DNA from 3 places in the Brevibacterium marinum genome. Region 2 is predicted to be linked to each of the others. Evidence: riboswitches for the same ligand, from Rfam matches in the RefSeq annotation. Region 2 holds a riboswitch; each other region holds the start of a gene.

Region 1 (2,261 bases), 520 kb from region 2:
ATCGATGTTCGCTGTGGGTTCGTCGAGGACGATGACCTCTGGAGCCATGGCGTGGATTCCGGCCAGCGCCAACCGCTGCTTCTGCCCGCCGGAGAGAGCCGCCGTCGGGTGGCTTCGCGGAGGGTCGAGGCCCATGGCTCCAAGCGAGGTGGAGATCCTGGATTCGATCACCTCGGCGGGCAGCCCCAGATTCTCCATGCCGAAGGCGACATCGTCGCCGACGCGGGAGAAGATCACCTGGGAGTCGGGGTCCTGGAGGACCAATCCGGTCTTCCCTCGGCGGGGATCGGGGACGGTGTCGCCGACGAGTAGCTCACCGGTGGATTCCCCGGATTCGGCGGGCAGGACGCCGGCGATGGCGTGCAGGAGAGTCGACTTCCCTGCCCCCGAAGGGCCCAGGAGCAGAACCTTCTGCCCTGCATTGATGCTCAGGTCGAGGGGCCCGACCGCCGGTTCGTCCCGATCGGCGTGGGTCCACGAATATCCGTGGGCCGTGATCGGCAGAGCCATCAGTGGACACGGCCCGAAGCGAACGAACTCAGCGCCCCGGTCTTCGCAATCGCCCGGTAGGCGAACCAGGCGCCGATGCCGGAGATGACGATGCCGGAGATGATCGCGCACACCGTGTAGGCGGCCTGGAATCCGAACTGCCATTCGGCGTTGTACATGATGTTCTCGCTCACGGACATGAACGCGGCGGCCAGCAGCCCGGCCAGACTCGTGACCCACAAGTTGAACTTACGGTAGCCGAAGGCGGCGAAGACGAGTTCGGCGCCAAGGCCCTGAACGAAGCCGGAGAGCAGAACCGTGGCCCCGAAATGGGAGCCGAGGACGGCTTCGACGATGGCGGCGATGAGCTCGCACAGGAGTGCGGCGCCGGGTTTGCGGATGATGGCTGCGGCCAAGGGCCCGGCGAGGACCCAGAGGCCAGCGATGAGACCGATCGAGGGCGGGAACGCCTGGAATCCGAGCTCGAGGGCCTTCCAGCTCAGTGCCAGCACCCAGAAGACGAGGCCGACGGCGATGCCGAGCACGGCCGTGACGACATAGTCGACGACTCTCCACTGCTTGGTCGCCGGGACGTGGGAATACTTCGGTGCGCTCCGCTGTGGAGAATCCGCTGCGGTCGTTTTCGGCATTGTGCCTCCTCGTATCAAGGAGGGGTAGAAGAGTCTCGACTTCCTTCGGCGGTACTGACCGCATCAGGTTCGAGGGTCTGCAGCTTCATCTGCACTCTCAGCGCCCCTTGCGGCGCTCCCCTGTCGTGGACCCCACTGTACAGCAGTCCACGGCAACACTTCGTGACGAAGAGTTCACCCGCAGTTGCGGAGCCGGACACCTGCCCGCGCCGCGACCTTCACTACCGATGGGTAGAAATGATCGGGTGACAATACGACACCTGAGAACACCGATGAGTTCCCTGTCCGCACTTGTGCTGTCGGCGGCTCTCGTCGTCCCGCCGGTCCCCGCGCACGCCGACCCTGGTCACTCATCCTCGGCCCGGGTCGAAGAGAATGAGGAGTCCGCGATCTCCGACACCGTCCTGCAGGTCGGGGCCGATGAGACCTCACGTAACCTGTCCTGGATGAGTGAGACCCCCGGAGAGGGAGAGGTTCGCTGGTCAAAGACCTCGGAACTCGAGGGCTCGGCTCTGCCCGAAGACGCCCACAGCGCTCCGACCACCGACTCGGGTCTCTCGACCGACCTCGGACGTCACTACAATCATGCGAACATGACCGGTCTGGAGCCGGGCACCGAATACGCCTACCAGGTCGGCAGCGAGGAGGACGGCTTCTCCCCGGTGGCACGGTTCGATACGGGGACCTCAGATGGGGACAGCGAATTCCTCGTCTTCGGTGATCCGCAAGTCGGCGCCGGCGGCGGTCGGCCCGATGACGCGACAGGGTGGGACAGGACGCTGACCTCCGCGTTGGAGGCCGCGCAGGATCCGAGGTTCTTCTACTCCTTGGGTGATCAGGTGAACTCGGCAGGCGACCAAGGGCAGTACGAGCAGTACCTGGCGCCCGAGGCGACGACGACCGTTCCGCAGGCGACGACCATCGGCAACCACGATGTCACTTCGAAGTCCTATGAACAGCACTTCAACCGGCCCAATGTCAGCCACGACCACGGTGAAGGTGGAGCGATCACCTCCGGCGGGGACTACTGGTTCATCGATTCCGGGGTTCTGTTCATCAACATCAACTCGAACGACCACGACACCGAGGAACATGCGGAGTTCATCGACGACGTCGTCAGCG
Region 2 (2,261 bases):
TCGGATCCTCCCACTCGGTGGGCCCCGGCGGCTATGAGACCCTGCTGGTCCTCGATCGCAGGGATTCGATCCCCATGGTCACGTTCACCTCGGCGCACGGATCGGATTCGGTCACCCACACTGTCCCGGGCGAGCCGTATCTGAATATGCTGCGGCTCGGCGTCGATGAGGTCAACTCGGTGTCGACGGTTGACGCCGCGGTGCCCATCAGCCCCGCCGCAGCCACTCTCCAGCCCGCAGCTGCACAAGTGTGAGGTCGAGCAGCGGGGTGGGCACACCGAGATCAGCTGCCGTCTTCACCAAGCTCGTGCTCACAATTCGTTCTTGAGTTCCGCGGCTGCAGCCGTCGGATCGGCTGCGGCTGTCACCGCTCTCACGACGACGATCCGCTGCGCGCCTGCAGTTTTCACCTCGTCGAGTCGTCTCCCGGCGGCGATCCCGCCGATCGCGAACCAGGGCTTTCTGCCGGTGAGGGCGAGCGCGGTCAGAGGTTCGGGGCCGATGGCGGGGCGGCCGGGTTTGGTCGGGGTCTCCCACACGGGACCGAGGCAGAAATAGTCGATCTCGGGGTCTGCCTCGGCAGCCTTCGCCTGTGCGATGGAGTGGGTCGAGCGGCCGAGGATCACATCCGGGCCCACCACCGCCCGTGCCTGCTCACTCGTGAGATCACCCTGGCCGACGTGGAAGACATCGGCTCCGACGAGGAGGGCGACGTCGGCCCGGTCGTTGACCGAGAAGAGTTTGCCGTGGCGGTGGGCTGCGTCCCTGAGCACTTCGAGGGCTTCGATCTCGGCTCGGGCCTCGAGGCTCTTGTCGCGCAGTTGGATGATGTCGACGCCACCGGCGTAGGCGGCGTCGAGGAACTCGGGAAGATCGCCCTGATCGGTGCGAGCATCGGTGCACACATACAGTGCGGCATCGCGAAGTCGGGCGAGTCGGGTGGCTCGGGTCTCATCTCGAACTGCGGTGTCCATTGTCATATCTGCGGCCATGATCCTAGAGTAGAGGAGTTCGCGGGAGCCTCGTAAAGAGGCTGAGAGGGCTTTGTGCCGACCGTTCAACCTGATGCGGATGATGCCGCCGGAGGGAGAAGCACGTGCACGCCATTGTCATCGGGGCAGGAATCATCGGCCTGTCCACTGCCTGGAATCTGCGCCGTCGCGGTGTCCGGGTCAGCGTCGTCGATCCTGATCCTGCCACGGGTGCCTCCCATGCGGCGGCTGGAATGCTGGCCCCGGCCGCCGAGGTGGTGTGGGGGCAGTCGCCTCTGTATCCGCTCATGCGCGCCTCGGCAGATCTCTACCCCGACTTCGCCGCCGACCTCGCCGCCGAATCCGGCCGCGATCTGGGGTACTCGAGCGCCGAGACGTTCGTCTGCGCCGGTGATCGTGCCGATCTCGCGTCGCTGCGTGAACTCACCGAGCTGCAGCGATCGGCCGGTTTCGATGTCTCCCTGATCGCCGGTTCCGCCGCTCGGAATCTCGAACCCTCCCTGGCCCCGGGGGTCAGCGGTTGTGTGACGATCCCCGGAGATCATTCGATCGATCCCCGTCGGGTGACCGCCGCTCTCATCGACGTGCTCGGCGTTGACATCGTCCGGGCTCGGGTGTCCCGTCTGCTCAGCGGGCAGGGCCGAACCGTCGGGGTCGAGCTCACCGACGGGACGACGATCAGTGCCGATCAGGTCATCGTCGCGGCAGGCGGTGCCTGCAATGAGATCGCAGGGGTGCCGACGCTGCCCCTGCGTGAGGTCTGGGGCGAAGTGATCAGGCTCCGCGCCCCAGAGTCCCTGGCTCCGCTGCTCACGCACACGATCCGTGGTCTGGTCAATGCTCGGCCCGTCTACATCGTGGCCCGGCCCGATGGTGAGCTCGTCCTCGGTGCCACGATCCGCGAGGACGGGAACTCGGGGATCAACGCCGGTGGGGTCCACCGGCTGCTGCGGGATGCCGAGCGCATCATTCCGGCCATCCTCGATTGCGAGATCACCGATATCACCACTCGCGCCCGACCCGGTTCACCCGATGACGTGCCGATCATCGGACGCACCGATCCCGGCTGCCTCGTGGCCACCGGCTTCTTCCGCCACGGCATCCTCCTCGCCCCTTTGGGGTCCCGTCTCACGGCCGATCTCGCGTGCGGCAGCGAATCATCCTGGGCGCCGGCCGGAACGCTCGCTGCGGTGGGGCCCGAACGCTTCGACGCACAGCGCCCGCCCGGCTGCACACAGCACGCCCAGCGCACCGAACCGATCCAGCAAC
Region 3 (2,261 bases), 1.4 Mb from region 2:
CCGCCCCTGGTTGCCCTGGTCATCATGCTGCTGCTGGGCCTCGTCGTCGGAGCGATTCAGGGATGGTTCTTCGCCGTGGTCGGAATTCCGGCCTTCGTCGTGACCCTGGCGGGTCTGCTCGCGTACACCGGTCTGACCCTGACGACGCTGGGGACGCAGAAGAACCTGTCGATGGCGAATTCCTTCGCCTTCGACTTCGCGAGCTTCTACTTCCCTGCGATCTGGGCATATGTGTTCGGAGCGGTCGCGGTCATCGGCTTCGGCGCCGGGGTCGTCTATTCGAAGCTGCGTCGGCACAATGAGGGGCTCGACAGTCCGAGCTGGACCTCTGTGATCGTGCGCATCGTCATCCTGGCGGCGGTCGTGTTCGGGTTCCTCATCCTGGTCAACCAGGACTTCGGCCTGGCCATGCCGTTCCTGCTCATGATGGTCATCGCCATTGGCATCGACCTCGTGCTGCGCAAGACCCGCTACGGCCGGTCGATCTATGCGGTCGGCGGCAAGGTCGAGGCTGCCAGGCGAGCCGGCATCCGAGTGACCTGGGTGCGGATCAGCGTGTTCATGACCGCCGGTGTCCTGGCGGCACTGTTCGGGTTCATCAAAACCGGTGTCACGACCAACGCCGGATCGACACTGGTGAGTACGCAGGACCTGCTCAATGCCATCGCCGCCGCGGTCATCGGTGGCACCTCGCTGTTCGGCGGGCGCGGTTCGGCCTGGGCGGCGGTGCTCGGTGCGCTGGTCGTCGGTGCGATCAACAACGGTCTCTACCTCATCGGCTTCAGCTCCGATGCGCAGCAGATCATCACCGCGCTCGTCCTGCTCACGGCCGTCGTCGTCGATGCGCTCAGCCGCCGCGGACAGCGCTACGTCGGACGCGGCTGACGGGAGGCAGCCGTTCTGCCCGCCGCGGGGCGACCTCAGCGCCGAAAGCCGACTCCCTGGAGTGTGCTTTCGGTGCTGAGGTCGCCTTTCGACCCCTCCGACCCATGAGCGGCTGCGGTTCGGGACTCGCCTCGCTTCGGCGGTGCTGATACAGTCGTGGGCAATGACATGGGGTGCCTGACGTTGATCGCGTGAGGCTGAGAGAACACCCATCGAACCTGATCTGGGCCATACTAGCGAAGGGATCGTCATGGTTGACTTCGACCTGCGTTCTGCCAACGCACGACTGCGTGCGAGCAATCCACTCATCCAGTGCATCACGAACACCGTCGTGCAGCAGTTCAGCGCCAACGTGCTTCTGGCCATCGGCGCTTCTCCGGCGATGCTCGACCACGAGGCCGATGCTGCACAGTTCACGCGCATCGCCGGCGGACTGTCGGTCAACTTCGGCACCGCCACGAATCAGCAGTTCCTCGCCGCCGATGCCGCCATCGACGCAGCCAACGCGGACGCCAAGCCCTGGGTCCTTGACCCGGTGAGCATCGGAGCCGTCGACTACAGGACCACACGAATCCGACGCGCCGCAGCCTCGTCACCCACCGCGATTCGCGGAAACGCCTCCGAGATCGCAGCCCTGGCCGGAGTCGGTCTGGGCGGACGAGGTGTCGAGTCCACGGACGAGGTCGATGCTGTCATTCCTGCAGCCGCCGAACTGGCGCGATCGACCGGTGCGATCGTCGCAGTCTCGGGACCGCGGGACGCGATCGTCGCTCACATCGACGGAGCCGATCGTGTCGCTCGCATCGACGGGGGACACACGTTCATGCCGCTGGTCATCGGCACCGGCTGCTCACTCGGTGCGGTGACCGCGGCCTACCTCGTCGGAGCAAGCACCGCGTCGGCGAAGTTCGAAGCCGTCGTCGCCGCCCACAGTCATTTCAAGGTTGCCGGCGAGGCCGCTGCCGCGAGTGCGAAGGGCCCCGGCAGCTACTCGGTGAGTTTCCTCGACGAACTGCATGCGCTCACCGACGAACAATTGGCCACTGCTCGGGTCGAAACCGGCGATGTCGAAGGGCCGATCGACGGGGCACGGTCGTGAACCCACGCCTGGCAGGCATCGACCCACGCCTCTACCTCATCACCGACTCGGCCCAGTGCGGTGAAGCCGGACGCAGCGTCGCCGAGACCGTGCGCGAGGCCGTCGCCGGGGGAGTCGGGATCGTGCAGGTCCGCGACAAGGACATCGACGACGACGCGTTCTACGCCCTGACCCGCGAGGTCATCACCGCCGTCGACAGTGCGGTCGTCGACAGCGCAACGGCCGGCACACAACGGCGCGTGCTCATCGTCCTCAACGACCGCGTCGCCGTCGCCCA

Evidence for each region. Region 2 has a riboswitch for thiamine pyrophosphate ahead of thiO (glycine oxidase ThiO). Riboswitches for the same ligand answer to the same signal wherever they lie in the genome.
Region 1: another riboswitch for thiamine pyrophosphate. It lies ahead of BKA07_RS16830 (ECF transporter S component); the one in region 2 lies ahead of thiO (glycine oxidase ThiO).
Region 3: another riboswitch for thiamine pyrophosphate. It lies ahead of thiM (hydroxyethylthiazole kinase); the one in region 2 lies ahead of thiO (glycine oxidase ThiO).

The regions. Positions count from the first base shown of each region.
Region 1 is NZ_JAATJN010000001.1:3,745,855-3,748,115, reverse strand. It holds gene BKA07_RS16835 (ABC transporter ATP-binding protein) at 1-510, opposite strand, end outside; gene BKA07_RS16830 (ECF transporter S component) at 510-1,139, opposite strand; TPP riboswitch at 1,163-1,271, opposite strand; gene BKA07_RS16825 (purple acid phosphatase family protein) at 1,385-2,261, shown strand, end outside.
Region 2 is NZ_JAATJN010000001.1:3,222,825-3,225,085, forward strand. It holds gene BKA07_RS14365 (histone deacetylase) at 1-254, shown strand, start outside; gene thiE (thiamine phosphate synthase) at 312-992, opposite strand; TPP riboswitch at 1,004-1,106, shown strand; gene thiO (glycine oxidase ThiO) at 1,097-2,261, shown strand, end outside.
Region 3 is NZ_JAATJN010000001.1:1,822,469-1,824,729, forward strand. It holds gene BKA07_RS07980 (sugar ABC transporter permease) at 1-885, shown strand, start outside; TPP riboswitch at 1,045-1,148, shown strand; gene thiM (hydroxyethylthiazole kinase) at 1,136-1,984, shown strand; gene thiE (thiamine phosphate synthase) at 1,981-2,261, shown strand, end outside.